3 regions of the Streptomyces colwelliae genome follow, and region 1 is predicted to be linked to each of the others. Evidence: riboswitches for the same ligand, from Rfam matches in the RefSeq annotation. Region 1 holds a riboswitch; each other region holds the start of a gene.
The links. Region 1 has a riboswitch for cyclic di-AMP ahead of ACNFOC_RS41535 (M23 family metallopeptidase). Riboswitches for the same ligand answer to the same signal wherever they lie in the genome.
Positions count from the first base shown of each region.

Region 2: it holds a riboswitch for cyclic di-AMP, as region 1 does, so the genes downstream of both, ACNFOC_RS27015 (M23 family metallopeptidase) here and ACNFOC_RS41535 (M23 family metallopeptidase) in region 1, are expected to answer to the same signal.
Region 3: it holds a riboswitch for cyclic di-AMP, as region 1 does, so the genes downstream of both, ACNFOC_RS31905 (transglycosylase SLT domain-containing protein) here and ACNFOC_RS41535 (M23 family metallopeptidase) in region 1, are expected to answer to the same signal.

Region 1 is NZ_JBLTJC010000323.1:6,449-11,429, reverse strand. Features, by position in the region: gene ACNFOC_RS41550 (alginate lyase family protein) at 1-782, shown strand, start outside; tRNA gene ACNFOC_RS41545 (tRNA-Met) at 846-919, shown strand; gene ACNFOC_RS41540 (PP2C family protein-serine/threonine phosphatase) at 1,041-2,198, shown strand; cyclic di-AMP (ydaO/yuaA leader) riboswitch at 2,446-2,602, shown strand; gene ACNFOC_RS41535 (M23 family metallopeptidase) at 2,614-3,624, shown strand; gene ACNFOC_RS41530 (aldo/keto reductase) at 3,668-4,612, shown strand; gene ACNFOC_RS41525 (PrsW family intramembrane metalloprotease) at 4,619-4,981, opposite strand, start outside.
Region 2 is NZ_JBLTJC010000141.1:4,253-9,233, reverse strand. Features, by position in the region: gene ACNFOC_RS27025 (HPr family phosphocarrier protein) at 71-352, shown strand; gene ACNFOC_RS27020 (GntR family transcriptional regulator) at 514-1,209, opposite strand; gene ACNFOC_RS27015 (M23 family metallopeptidase) at 1,397-2,152, opposite strand; cyclic di-AMP (ydaO/yuaA leader) riboswitch at 2,166-2,327, opposite strand; gene ACNFOC_RS27010 (M16 family metallopeptidase) at 2,542-3,930, opposite strand; gene ACNFOC_RS27005 (M16 family metallopeptidase) at 3,927-4,981, opposite strand, start outside.
Region 3 is NZ_JBLTJC010000188.1:9,712-14,692, reverse strand. Features, by position in the region: gene ACNFOC_RS31915 (peptide MFS transporter) at 1-431, shown strand, start outside; gene ACNFOC_RS31910 (CocE/NonD family hydrolase) at 459-2,453, shown strand; cyclic di-AMP (ydaO/yuaA leader) riboswitch at 2,717-2,888, shown strand; gene ACNFOC_RS31905 (transglycosylase SLT domain-containing protein) at 2,892-3,371, shown strand; gene ACNFOC_RS31900 (HAD family hydrolase) at 3,466-4,272, opposite strand; gene ACNFOC_RS31895 (LacI family DNA-binding transcriptional regulator) at 4,379-4,981, opposite strand, start outside.

The sequences.
Region 1 (4,981 bases):
TGAAGGAGCACACCTCCGACGACGCCGGGCTCCAGACCGCGTGGGCCGGTTCGACGTGGGTGCGGGCGGCCGAGATCGTGCGGTACGCGCCCGGCGCCGGATGGCCGGCGGACCGGGTGAAGCGGTTCGGGACGATGCTGCGTACCGCCTACGAGCCGGAAGTCACGAAGAACCTGCCGGACTACAACGGCAACTGGGATCTCGCGATGACGGACGCGGCGATCGGCATCGCCGTCTTCCTCGACGACCACAAGGCCTTCGACGCGGCCGTCGAACGCTTCCGTGACCGCGTGCCCGCCTACTTCTACCTCGCCAAGGACGGCAAGGTGCCGCTCACCCCGGCGGGCTCGAAGCTCACCACCCCGCAGAAGCTGACGACGTACTGGTTCAAGCAGACGACGTTCAGGGACGGCGTCGCCCAGGAGACCTGCCGCAACTTCAAGCACGTCGGGTACTCGCTGGCGGCGACCGCCCACATCGCCGAGACCGCCTGGCACCAGGGCGTCGACCTGTACGACGGGGTCAAGGACCGGCTCAAGGCCGCCCTCGAGTTCCACGCCCGCTACCAGCTCGGCGAGCCCGCGCCCGCCTGGCTGTGCGGCGGCAAGGTCGACCGGAACATGGGGCCCGACCTGGAGGTCGCCGTCAACCACCTGGAGGGCCGGCTCGGCGTGAAGGTGCCCGCCGCGCACAAGCTCGCCGAGTCCACCCGGCCGGCCGGCAGCGACGACCTCTTCGTCTCCTGGGAGACCCTCACGCACGCCGGGAACACCGCCGACTGACGGCGGACTGAAACCTGTGTGACTTCGGACCCCGCGGATGGCGTATAGTTGCAATCACAACGGCGCGGGGTGGAGCAGCTCGGTAGCTCGCTGGGCTCATAACCCAGAGGTCGCAGGTTCAAATCCTGTCCCCGCTACTAAGGCCAAGGGCCGGAATCCAGAAATGGATTCCGGCCCTTGGTGTTTCCCCCCTTTTTTGATCCCCCCGATCGGCCCATACCGCTCGCCGCCCTCCCCCCACCAGGAAAAACTGGATCCGTGGAGGAGGAGGGTCCGTATGTGCGAGCCGGCGGGCGCCTGCCCGGCGATCCCGTGCCCGACCCGGGCCTCGGCCCCGTCGAGGGACGCCGGATCTCCTGCGCCCGCACCTTCGCCCACCAACTGCCGGCGCTGCTGCTGATCGCCGGGGCGTTCTACGACTACCTCACCCCGCGGGACTTCACCGCGGCCCCGTTCTTCACCGCCGCCCCGCTGGTCGCCGCCCCGCTCTACTCGCGGCGCGGCACCGTGCTCACCGGCCTGGTCTGCGTCGCCGTCGTCCTCGCGATCCACATCAAGCTCGGCATCGTCCTCCACACCGACGCGATCACCGAGACGGCCACCGTCGCGACGGTCGCGGTCCTCGCCGTCCTCATCAACGCCCTGGTCCGCCGCAGCAGCGAACAGCTCGCCTCCGCGCGCGAGATCGCCGAGGCCGCCCAGCGCGCCGTACTGCCCGAACCGGCCGAGCGGATCGGCGGGTTCGAGATCGCGGCACGGTACGAGGCGGCGCAGGAGGGCGCGTTCATCGGCGGCGACCTGTACGCGGTGCAGGACACCCCGCACGGCGTACGGCTGGTCGTCGGCGACGTGCGCGGCAAGGGCATGGGCGCGGTCGCCGCCGTCGCCGTGGTCATCGGGGCGTTCCGGGAGGCCGCCGAGCAGGAGGCGACCCTGGAGGCGGTCGCCCAGCGGCTGGAGCGGGCGCTGGCGCGCGAGGGCACCCGGCGCGATGGGCTCGACGCGTTCGAGGGGTTCACCACGGCCGTCCTCGCCGAACTCCCGCATGGCGACGGCGTCGTACGGATCGTCGACCGGGGGCATCCGCCGCCGCTGCTCCTGCACGAGGACGGCGCCGTGCGCACGTTGCAGGTCCAGGAGCCCGCACTGCCCCTGGGAATGGGCGAGTTGGGGGTCTGGCCCGACCGCGCCGAGGAGTTCGCGTTCCCGGGCGGGGCCACTCTCCTCGTCCACACCGACGGGCTGTCCGAGGCGCGCGACTCCCGCGGTGTCTTCTACGACCCCGAGGAGCGGCTGGCCGGCCGGACCTTCCGGAGTCCCGAGGCGTTGCTCGGCATCCTCGCCAAGGAGGTGCGCCGGTACTCGGGGGGTGGCATGACGGACGACATGGCGATGATCGCCGTAAGACATCCATAGACGGACATCCGCGGCAGCTGTCACCGGGGGTGATCGGGTGAGCGCCCTCCGCATAACAACTGACATCCCGTCAATACCTGTGGGAATTCTGAGACTTGGCCAACTCGCCCGTTTTTCGCCGGTGGTGGGCCGTTCGTCCAGCAAGGAAAGGTTAATGATCAAGCCGAACAGCTTGGAAACGGGCGCCCGTGTCTATTAACGTTCGATAACGCAGCGCGGTCGTCCCAGCCGTCACAAGAGATGGCTCCGTGCGCACGCGCCGAATCCCGCAAGGGAACCGGGGAACCACCACTTGGGGTGAATCGCTCGTCGACCGCCGTGGCAACACGGCCGGTTTACGCGCGTAGGAGACCTTCCTGCTCCGAACCCGTCAGCTAACCCGGTAGGCGAGAAGGAAGGAAAGGAGCACGCCCACGTGGCGTCCAACCAGGCTGCCCCAGAAGCCCCTGTCGTCTACGGCGGTTACCGCCCCGACGAGGGCCCCTGGGAGGAGTGGAATCCCAGCGCGGAGTCCGTACCTCCCAACCGCGGCAAGCACCGTGTCGCCAAGCAGCGTGGTGGCGGGGGATTCGCCCGCAGCTCCACCGTCCTGGGCGTCGGTGTCATAGCCGCCGTCAGCGCGGGCGGTATGGCCAGCGCCAACACCGGCAAGCCGCCGGTCTCCATCTCCATGCCCGACCTGCCCTCCGTGGGCCACCTGCTGGACGACTCCTCCAGCAGCACCCCCAAGGGTTCCGCGACCGCGCTCAGCAGCGTCGGCGTGACCACCACCGAGACCGCCAAGGGCGCCTCGGACGCGGGCGAGCTGCTGCGCAACCGGATCATGGCGCAGGCCGAGTCGCAGCAGGTGCAGGTCGACGGCAAGTCGAAGGCCGCCGTCGAGGCCGCCGTCGCCAAGCAGGTCGACGACGCCGCCGCCAAGGCCGAGAAGGACGCCGCCAAGAAGGCCGCCGACGCGAAGGAGGCCGCGGAGGCCGCCGCCAAGAAGAAGGCCGAGGCCGCGAAGCTCGCCGAGCTGGCCAAGCAGTACACGCTGCCGGTCGGCTCGTACACGATCACCGGCACCTTCGGCCAGGCCGGCTCGATGTGGTCCTCCGGGTACCACACCGGCCTCGACTTCGCCGCTCCCACCGGCACGCTGATCAAGGCGATCCACAGCGGCACGGTCACCGAGGCGGGCTGGGCCGGGTCGTACGGCTACCGCACGATCCTCACCCTCGACGACGGCACCGAGCTGTGGTTCTGCCACCAGTCCTCGATCAACGTCAGCGTCGGCCAGAAGGTCTCCACCGGCGAGGTCATCGGCCGCGTCGGCGCGACCGGCAACGTGACCGGGCCGCACCTCCACCTGGAGGTGCACATCAACGGCGCCGCCACCGCGAGCGACCCGGCGCCCTGGCTGCGCAGCAAGGGCCTCAACCCCTGAGCGTCTGGAATATCCGGTTCCGGCCCGGCCGTTGAAGAGAGTCATGACTTCTCTTCGCAAGCTGGGCCGGTCCGATCTCGAGGTCTTCCCGCTCTCCCTCGGCGGCAACGTCTTCGGCTGGACCGCCGACGAGGCGACCTCCTTCGCCGTCCTCGACGCGTACACCGCCGCGGGCGGCAACTTCGTCGACACCGCCGACTCGTACTCGGCGTTCGTGCCGGGCAACCAGGGCGGCGAGTCCGAGACCATCATCGGCAAGTGGCTCAAGGCCCGCGGCAACCGCTCCGACGTCGTCATCGCCACCAAGGTCAGCCAGCACCCCGAGTTCCAGGGGCTGAGCGCCGCCAACATCAAGGCCGCCGCGGACGCGTCCCTGCGCCGTCTGGGCACGGACCACATCGACCTCTACTACACGCACTGGGACAAGGTCGAGGTCCCGGTCGAGGAGATCATCGGCGCCCTGGACGAGCTGGTGAAGGCGGGCAAGGTCCGGCAGATCGCCGCCTCCAACATCTCCCCGGAGCGCCTGAAGGCATCCCTCGACTTCTCCGACCGCGAGGGCCTGGCGCGCTATGTCGCGATCCAGCCGCACTACAACCTGGTCTCGCGCGACACCTACGAGGGCGAGCTGAGCGAGGTCGCCGCGCGGAACGGCCTGTCGGCGCTGCCGTACTTCGCGCTGGCCGCCGGATTCCTCACCGGCAAGTACCGCCCCGGTACGAGCGTGGAGAGCGCGCGGGCGGGGCGCGCGGCGCAGTACCTCGAATCGGAGCGCGGCCAGAAGGTGCTGACCGCCTTGGACGAGGTCGCCCAGGCCCATGAGGCGCCCGTGGCGACGGTGGCCCTGGCCTGGCTCGCCGCCCGGCCCACCGTCGCGGCCCCGATCGCCTCCGCCCGCACGGTCGACCAGCTCCCCGCACTGCTGGGCGTGGCCGAACTGGAGCTGACGGACACGGAGCTCGCGAAGCTGACGGACGCCTCGGCCTGAGGGCCGTCAGGACCGGTACGGGTTGTACAGGGGAGTCCCGTACGACCCGTACACCGGCGGCCACGGCGGCACCACCACCGGCACCGGCGGCGCAGTGCGCCGCGCCGCGTAGTCCAGCGCGGGCCGCGCCACCTCCCGGCGCAGCCCCAGCTCGTGCAGCAACTCCCTTTCCCGTACGGCGAAGTCGGCGCCGGCGCGGCCCCGCGCGGCCCGGTGCCGCAGGAACGCCAGGGAGGTCGCGTACGCCTCGTACTGGGCGACCGAGCGGGCCGCCGGCCGGCCGAGGTGGTGACGGGCGTACTCGCGGGCCAGCCGGCGGGCCTTCATCGAGCCGAGCACGAAGGGTTCTGACGGGGGCAGCCAGCCCGC
Region 2 (4,981 bases), on a different contig from region 1:
CCGGTCCGGGCTCGCTTCACGTGTGGGAAACTGGTCTAGACAACCCTGAGACTCTGAAGGGCAGCATCACATGGCTGAGCGCCGCGTCAACGTCGGCTGGGCGGAGGGCCTTCACGCCCGCCCCGCCTCCATCTTCGTCCGGGCCACCACGGCCTCGGGTATCCCCGTGACGATCGCCAAGGCCGACGGCAACCCCGTCAACGCGGCCTCCATGCTCGCGGTCCTGGGCCTGGGCGCCCAGGGCGGCGAGGAGATCGTCCTCGCCTCCGAGGCCGAGGGCGCCGACGCGGCCCTCGACCGCCTGGCGAAGCTGGTCGCGGAGGGCCTTGAAGAACTCCCCGAGACCGTCTGACAACCCCGCAATTGACGGTCGCGGTGCTTTTCGCCCAAAAACGATCCACCGCAACCTCGAAGGGCTCGTCCGAATTACCGGGCGAGCCCTTCGTAATTTCCACTTACGGGCAGCATAAATAATCCCCCGCGAATTACCTCTCTTTGTATACGGCGCCCGTGTTAATGCCGCAGACCCGACATGTTTACGGGAGGTTGCGAAGTCCTCACACGCTCCGTGCCGTTCGCGCCGCCGGGAAAGCGCAGCCGGTGCGCGGTGCCCGCGCGCTCGGTGTGCAGGGCGGTGATCGCCCGCGCGCGCTCGCCGTCGCCGCGCGCCACCGCGTCCACGATGGCCCCGTGCTCGGCCCAGGACTCCACGGGGTTGGCCGGTGCGTCCACCGCGTACATCCAGGCGATCTTGTGCCGCAGCTGGGTCAGCATCGAGGTCAGCGCGGGGCTCCCGGAGGCCTGTGCCAGCGTCTCGTGGAACCAGCTGCCCAGGGAGCGCAGATCCTCGCTGTTGCCCCTCCTGGCGCGCTCCTGGCCCAGCCTGACGAGGCCGCGCAGCACCTTGAGGTGGGCCTCGGTGCGCCGCTGGGCGGCCCGCGAGGCGCCGAGCGGCTCCAGCAGCATCCGCATCTCCAGCAGGTCGGCGGCCTCCTGCTCGGTCGGTTCCGCGACGCACGCGCCCGCGTGCCGCCGGGTCACCACGAACCCCTCGGCCTCCAGCGTGCGCAAGGCCTCCCGGACGGGGACGCGCGAGACCCCGTACCGGCGCGCGAGGAGTTCCTCCGTGAGACGGCTGCCGCGCTCGTAGACACCGGCGACGATGTCGTCCCGGATCGCCGTGCATACCGAGTGCGCCGGAATACGCATGTCCGACCTCCGCCTTAATCCCCGTGAAACGTCGACGATTGACGTGTGTTCCGTGACTCTATTGCAATGAGCGGGAATTTCCGATGGCGGGCCGGAATCCATGGATATTTTTTGGACAGGAGGGCTCCGGAAACGCCGAAAGCCCCGGCCGGCGAGCCAGGGCTTCGGGAAGTGCGGCGCCGTGTCGTCAGACGTTCACGCCGTGCTTGCGGAGGTAGGCGACGGGGTCGACGTCGGAGCCGTACTCGGCGGTCGTGCGGGCCTCGAAGTGGAGGTGCGGTCCGGTGACGTTGCCTGTCGCCCCGGAGAGGCCTATCTGCTCGCCCGGGGTGACCGTCTGGCCGACGGAGACACCGATGGACGACAGGTGGCCGTACATGGTGTACATGCCGTCGGCCATCTTGATCACGACCTGGTTGCCGTACGAGCCTCCCCAGCCGGCCTCGACGACGGTGCCGGAGCCGACCGCGTGCACGGAGGTGCCGGTCGAGGCGTGGAAGTCGATGCCGGTGTGGGCACCGGAGGACCACAGGGAGCCGCCGGTCTTGTAGCCGGTGGAGACGTACGAGCCGGTGACCGGTGCGACGAAGGTGTTGAGCCTCTTGCGCTCGGCCGCGCGGGCGGCGCGTACCTCGGCCTCGCGCTCCGCCTTGGCCTGCGCGGCGGCCTTGGCCCGGGCGGTCTCCCTGGCCAGCGTTTCAGCGGCGGCCTGCTGCTGGGCGACGGCCTGGGCGTCGATCTTCTCGGCCACGGAGTCGCCCATGGCGACGACGGGGGTGAGACCGGTCTGTTCGGGGGCGGGCTCCGCGGCGAACGCGGGGGCGCTCGCGAGGGTACCGACGACGCCGGTGGTGGTGAGGGCCGCGACACTCGCGACACGAACGGTGGTGCGATGGGTCCGGCTCGGGCGACGGTGCTTCCCGGTGGCGCGGGTGAACGCCATGGAGTGGCTGGTCCTTTCCTTCCTTCTCGCCTACCGGGTTAGCTGACGGGTTCGGAGCAGGAAGGTCTCCTACGGACCCCCTCGCTGGGCGCGGGCGTCCGATTCACCCCAGGGACACTTGTGGGTCCCCGGCTCCCCTGGCTCGCGCCGTACGGGGACTCGGCGATGACTGTCCGGTGCCACGAGTGCGGCGCGGTGCCTGACGGACAGCCGGACCGACGCTAAGGGGGGCAACTTTCAATCCCCAAACGGATCACGGTTTTTGTTGCACATGCCACAGGGCAGACAGGCAACCTCTCCCCCAATTCGGACATTAGGGGGCCCTGATGACTCTTCAGTCACCAGGGCCCCCACACGCGCGTGCCGCCGATCGGCTCTCTACTTGTCGTCTACTCGGCCGGGACGACGGTCACTTCGCCGATGCCGAGAGCCTCGACGGGCTCCTTGATCTGCTCCGCGTCGCCGACCAGGATCGTCACCAGACGGTCCACCGGGAAGGCGTTCACGACCGCCGCGGTGGCCTCCACGGTGCCGGTCGCGGCGAGCTGCTGGTACAGCGTCGCCTGGTAGTCGTCGGGCAGGTACTGCTCGACCTGGTCGGCCAGCGTGCTGGCGACGGCCGCGGCGGTCTCGTACTTGAGCGGCGCCACCCCGACGAGGTTCTGTACGGCGATGTCCCGCTCGGGGTCGGTGAGTCCGCCCTCGGCGAGCTTGCGCAGCACGGTCCACAGGTCGTCCAGCGCGGGACCGGTGTTCGGGGTGTCCACGGAGCCGCTGATGGCGAGCATCGAGGCGCCCGTGCCGTCGGGTGCCGAACGCAGCACCTGGCCGAACGCCCGCACACCGTAGGTGTAGCCCTTCTCCTCGCGCAGGACGCGGTCCAGGCGGGAGGTGAGGGTGCCGCCGAGGCAGTACGTGCCGAGCACCTGCGCGGGCCACACGCGGTCGTGCCGGTCGGCGCCGACGCGGCCGATGAGCAGCTGCGTCTGGACGGCGCCGGGACGGTGCACGATCACGACCCGCCCGGTGTCGTCGGCGGTCACCGGCGGCACGGGACGCGGCTGGGCGGTGGAGCCCGTCCACGAGCCCAGGGTGTCGGCGAGCAGCGCGTCCAGGTCGATGCCGGTGAGGTCGCCGACGACCACGACGGTGGCCGTCGCGGGGCGGACGTGCCGGTCGTAGAAGGCGCGTACGGCCCCGGAGTCGATCTTCTGGACGGTCTCCTCGGTGCCCTGGCGCGGGCGCGACATGCGCGAGGTCGCCGGGAACAGCTCCTTGGAGAGCTCCTTGGCCGCGCGGCGGGACGGGTTGGCCGTCTCGTGCGGGATCTCGTCGAGGCGGTTGCGGACCAGCCGCTCGACCTCGCTGTCCGCGAAGGCGGGCGCCCGCAGCGCGTCCGACAGCAGACCGAGCCCCTTGGCCAGACGCGAGGCCGGGACCTCCAGGCTCAGGCGCAGCCCGGGGTGGTCGGCGTGTGCGTCGAGGGTGGCGCCGGAGCGCTCCAGCTCGGCGGCGAACTCTTCGGCGGAGTGCTTGTCGGTGCCCTCGGAGAAGGCCCGCGCGGTGATCGTGGCGACACCGTCCAGGCCGGCCGGTTCGGCCTCCAGGGGCGCGTCCAGGAGCACCTCGACGGCGACGACCTGCTGGCCGGGGCGGTGGCAGCGCAGCACGGTCAGGCCGTTGCCGAGCGTCCCGCGCTCCGGGGCCGGGAAGGCCCACGGCCTGGCCTCGCCGGCCTGGGGCTGCGGGTGGAATTCCATCGTGGCGAGCTCGGTCACTTGGCCGCCTCCTCGTTCTCGTCGCCGGCTTCTGCTTCGTCATCCTCGTCCGCGATGGGCTCGTACACGAGCACCGCGCGGTTGTCGGGGCGCAGTCGGGCCTTGGCGACCACCTGCACCTCCTCCGCCGTCACGTCCAGGACGCGCTGTACGGCGGTCAGGGCGAGCTGCGGGTCGCCGAACAGGACGGCGTACCGGCACAGTTCGTCCGCGCGGCCCGCGACCGTGCCGAGACGGTCCAGCCACTCGCGCTCCAACTGGGCCTGGGCGCGCTCCATTTCCTCGGCCGTGGGGCCCTCCTCGGCGAACCGGGCGAGCTCCTCGTCGATGGCGGCCTCGATGACGGGCACCTCGACGTCCCCGGACGTCTTGACGTCCAGCCACCCCAAGGAGGGCGCTCCGGCCAGCCGCAGCAGGCCGAAGCCCGCCGCAACGGCCGTACGGTCGCGCCGTACAAGGCGGTTGTAGAGGAGCGAGGACTCGCCGCCGCCGAGGATGGTGAGGGCGAGGTCGGCCGCGTCGGACTCGCGCGTGCCGTCGTTCGGCAGGCGGTAGGCGCACATCAGGGCGCGCGCCGGGACCTCTTCCTCGACGACCTCGCGCAGTTGCCCGCCGATCACCTCGGGCAGCGTGCCGTCGCGGGGCTCGGGCTTGCCGTCGTGCGAAGCGATGGACCCGAAGTACTTCTCGATCCAGGCGAGCGTCTGCTCGGGGTCGATGTCGCCGACCACGGACAGGACCGCGTTGTTGGGCGCGTAGTAGGTGCGGAAGAACGCGCGCGCGTCCTCCAGGGTGGCCGCGTCCAGGTCCGCCATCGAGCCGATCGGCGTGTGGTGGTAGGGGTGGCCCTCCGGGTAGGCGAGGGCGGTCAGCTTCTCGAACGCGGTCCCGTAGGGCACGTTGTCGTAGCGCTGGCGGCGCTCGTTCTTGACGACGTCCCGCTGGTTCTCCATGGACTCTTCGTCCAGGGCGGCCAGAAGCGAGCCCATGCGGTCGGCCTCCAGCCAGAGCGCGAGCTCCAACTGGTGGGTGGGCATGGTCTCGAAGTAGT
Region 3 (4,981 bases), on a different contig from region 1:
TCTGGGTCCGCATGGGCCGTAGCCAGCCGCACGCCTCCAACAAGATCGCGATCGGCGTCGTACTCGGCGGCCTGTCGTTCCTGCTGATGGTCCTGCCGACCTCCGGGCACGCGAACGACAGCTACACGATGTCGGCCTGGTGGATCGTCGGCTCGTACTTCCTGCTCGGCCTCGGCGACATCCTCCTGGAGACCTCCGGCATGTCGGCCACGACGAAGCTCGCCCCGGCCGCCTTCTCCAGCCAGACCATGTCCCTCTGGTTCCTGTCCCTCGCCCTCGCGAACGGCATCCAGGCCCAGACGGTGAAGCTCTACGACGACGTCTCCAAGCCGGCCTACTTCGGCGTCAACGGCGCGATCGCGGTGGCCGCGGGCCTCGCGGTGATGGCCGCCGCGCCGTGGCTGCGCCGCACGATGCACCCGGTCCACTGAAGCCAACGGAGCCCCAGGGGTCACGTCATGCACATCCGAACCTCCTTCCCCTACGAGACGGCCCACGAGGACCTCCGTATCCCGCTGCCCGACGGAACACGCCTCTACGCGCGCGTGTGGCGCCCGGTGACGGACGAACCCGTACCGGCGCTCCTCGAGTACCTCCCGTACCGCCTGACCGACTGGACGGCGCCCCGCGACGCCCAGCGCCACCCCTGGTACGCGGGCCACGGCTACGCCTCCGTCCGGGTCGATGTGCGCGGGCACGGCAACAGTGAGGGTGCCCCCGGCGACGAGTACGACGCGCAGGAACTCGCCGACGGCGTAGAAGTGGTCAACTGGCTTGCCGCGCAGCCCTGGTGCACGGGCAAGGTCGGCATGTTCGGCATCTCCTGGGGCGGCTTCAACTCCCTCCAGATCGCGGCCCTCGCGCCCGAGCCGCTCAAGGCGATCGTCACGGTCTGCTCGACGGACGACCGCTACGACAACGACGTGCACTACATGGGAGGTTCCGCCCTCGCGGTCGACCTGCACGCCTGGGCGGCCACCATGCTCGCCTTCGTCGCCCGCCCGCCGGACCCCGAGTACGCGGGCCTCGTCTGGCGCGACACGTGGCTCAAGCGCCTCGAACAGATCGACCCGTTCATCCACACCTGGCTCGCCCACCAGATCCGCGACGACTACTGGAAGCACGGCAGCGTCTGCGAGGACTACGGCGCGATCGACGCGGCCGTCCTCGCGGTGGGCGGCTGGCACGACCCGTACCGCGACACGGTCCTACGGCTCGTCGAACACCTCCCGCCGGACCGCGTACGCGGCCTGATCGGCCCGTGGTCGCACCAGTACCCGGACCGCGGCCTGCCGCCGGGCCCCGCGATCGGCTTCCTCCAGGAGACCCTCCGCTGGTGGGATCAGCACCTCAAGGGCATCGACACAGGAGTGATGACGGACCCCCTCCTCCGCGCCTACGTCAGCGACTCGCACCCTCCGGCCACGGTCTACGACACCCTGCCGGGCCGTTGGGTCGGCGAGCCCGCGTGGCCCTCGCCGCACGTGAAGACGACGACGTACGGCCTCCGGGGTGCCCCCGTGATCGTCCGCTCCCCCATGCACACGGGCGTGGACGCGGGCCGTTTCTTCCCCTTCGGGAACGACGCCGACCTGCCGCCGGACCAGCGGGACGAGGACGCGCGCTCCGCGTGCTTCGAGTTCGAGGTGCCGGCCGAGACGTGGGTGCTGGGGCGGCCGAGGGTGCGGCTGCGGCTGACCTGTGAGGTGCCGCGCGGGCAGGTGATCGCCCGGCTGTGCGACGTGGCCCCCGACGGCGCCTCGACCCTGGTCACCCGGGGTGTGCTGAACCTGTCGGCGCGGCATGGGCGGGACCGGGCGGTGCCGTGGACGCCGGGCACCACCGAGGACGTGACCTTCGAGCTGAACGGCATCGGGCACGCGTTCCCGCCCGGGCACCGCATCCGGCTCGCGGTGTCGTCGGCGTACTGGCCGTGGATCTGGCCGCAGCCGGAATCGGCGGCGGGGTTCACGCTGGACCCGGAGGGGAGCGCGCTCGAACTCCCGGTGCGGGAACAGGAGTTGACGGAGGACATCCGGTTCGACGAACCCGAGGAGGCCGAGCCCCTCGGGGTCAACTACCCGGCCACGCTGGACGAACCGCGCCCCGAGCGGCTGGTCGTACGGGATGTCGCGAAGGGCGAGTGGCGGCTGGAGGTGGACCCCCGGTACGGCGGCACGCGCGTGTACCCGGACGGGCTCGAGTTCACCGAGGACGCGTTGGAGACGTACACGATCGACGAGTCGGATCCGCTGTCGGCCCGCACCCGCTCGGACTGGTCGATCCGGCTGCACCGGCCGGAGCTGGGGTGGGACACGACCGTGCGGACGCGGTCGGAGATTACTTGCGACGAAACGGAATTTATTACCTCGAACGAGGTCATCTGCACCGAGGGCGAAGAAGTGATCTTCCACCGCACATGGGAGAAAAGGATTCCGAGAACTGCCAGTTGAGGATGAATGCCCGATTTGCCGTTCTTAATCCTCCCGTGAGTTGGGTCACGCGTTTCTGTGCGTGCCCTGTGTCCTGGTCTGCCCGCGTTTTCCCTTACGGCATTTGACAGTTGACCCTTGGCTCACGCAAAGGATCAAGTGCCTCATACGCCTCAGACCAAGGTCAATAGGGGTTAGGTGTGATTCCGCCACTTGTTCCGGACATGTGCTCTCGCATAGTTTCCCGGCCTGTCGAGCGGAACGCCGAATCCTGCCGCCGCCCGGCATCCCAGTCACGAACTTCTCGCACGGCAGGAGCGGGGGAACCAGGTAAGCCGCCGGGCCGGTCGTCATGACCGGAACGGCTTGGGGTTAAGTCACGTCCGTCAGGGCGTGGCCGGGCACCTCCCAGCCCGAACCCGACAGCTCACCTCGCAGGCGACGGAGAGGAACCTCGTCATGCCTGCATCCGCTCAGTCCCGCCGCGCCCGCCTCGTCCGCCGTGCCGTTCTCACCGGTACCGGTGTCGCGATCCTCGCGCTGCCTGTCGTCGGTGCGACCACCGCGTCCGCGGCCACCACGTCGACCACCGCCGCCTCGACCACGCTTGCCGGGTACCCCAACACCCTTGACGGGTGGATTCGGGAGTCGCTCGCGATCATGGCGCAGAAGGGGATTCCGGGTACGTACAACGGGATCTACCGGAACGTGATCCGTGAGTCTTCCGGGAACCAGTACGCGATCAACAACTGGGACTCCAACGCGGCGGCGGGTACGCCGTCGAAGGGGTTGCTTCAGGTGATCGACCCGACGTTCAACGCGTATCACGTTGCCGGGACTTCGTTTGACCCGTATGACCCGGTTGCGAACATCACCGCTGCTTGTAACTACGCCGCCGCGGTGTATGGCTCCATCGACAACGTGTACGGGGCTTACTAGAAATCGTTGGATCAGCCACGACGGGTTGTTTGTTTGACTGCCGCGCCGTCGTGGCTGGTCGCGCAGTTCCCCGCGCCCCTAAAAGCAGGGCGTTCTAGCTGAACAATCTCTCAAGTACCAGGGCGATTCCGTCGTCCTCGTTCGAGGACGTCACCTCGTCGGCTACCGCCTTGAGTTCGGGGTGGGCGTTGGCCATCGCCACTCCGTGGGCCGCCCAGTCGAACATCGGGATGTCGTTCGGCATGTCGCCGAAGGCGATGGTGTCGGACGGGGACAGGCCCAAGTGGCGGGCGGCGAGGGCCAGTCCCGTTGCCTTGGTGATGCCGAGTGGCTGGAGTTCGACGGTGCCGGGGCCCGACATGGTGACCGAGGCCAGGGAACCGACCACCGAGCGGGCCGTGGACGCCAACTCGTCGTCCTCCAGGGCGGGGTGACGGAGCAGCACCTTGCTGATGGGTTCGCACCAGAGGTCGTCCCGCTTGCCTACCCGTACCGCGGGGAGCGTGGGGTGCGGCATCAAGTAGCCGGGCTCGATCAGGGTGAGGCCGTCCACGCCGTCCTGGTCTACCGCCGCGTACACCTGGCCCACCTCCGCCTCGATCTTGCCGAGCGCGGTCTCCGCCAACTCCCGGTCCAGGGTGACCGACCAGAGCAGACGGTCCGCGCCGGCGTCGTACAACTGCGCGCCCTGTCCGCACACCGCGAGCCCCCTGCTGCCGAGGTCGTCGAGGAGCGGTCGCACCCTCGGGGCGGGCCTGCCGGTGACGACGAGGTGCCGGGCACCCGCCGCCGCCACCCGCCGCAGTGCGGCGAGGGACCGGTCGGAGAGTGTGTCGTCGCCGCGCAGCAGCGTCCCGTCCAGGTCGGTGGCGATCAGTGCATATGCGAGGGGTGCGGCCATGATCAGAGAATACGGATGGAACGCCCCACCGACTCGACACGAACCGGACGGCTCCTGCCTTCACATGCGTTGACCCGTGTTCCGGTTGGTTTGACAGTTACGGCCGTTATGCCGACTCCCGTACCACCAGTTCCGTAGGCAGAATCACGCCCGCCGTGTCCTCGCCGGCGATCTGGGCCAGCAGCATCCTCACCATCTCGGCGCTGATGCGGTCGTAGGGCTGGCGCATGGTCGTGAGGGCCGGGGTGATGGAGGTGGCCGCCGCCGAGTCGTCGAAGCCTCCGACAGCGATGTCATCCGGGACCGAACGGCCGGATTGTTGGAGGGTGTTGACGACGCCGAGGGCCATCAGGTCGGAGGCTACGAAGACCGCGTCTATGTCCGGGGCCTGGGCCAGGAGTCTGCGGGCCGCTTCCTCGCCGCCCGTGCGGCGGTAGTCGCCCTCGACCACCAGGGTGGGGTCGTGCGGGAGGCCTGCCTCCGTCAAGACGTCTCGGTAACCCGCCAGGCGGTCGGGGCCGCCGGGGGCGTCGAGCGGGCCGGTGACCATGGCGATGCGGCGGCGGCCGGCGGCGATGAGGTGGCGGACCATCTCCTGGGCGCCGTCGCGGTCGGCGGCGGCGACGTAGCTGTACTTGGAGGCTTTGCCGAGCGGTTTGCCGCAGGCCACCAACGGGATTCCCGCGTCCCGGAGTTCGGCCGCGACCGG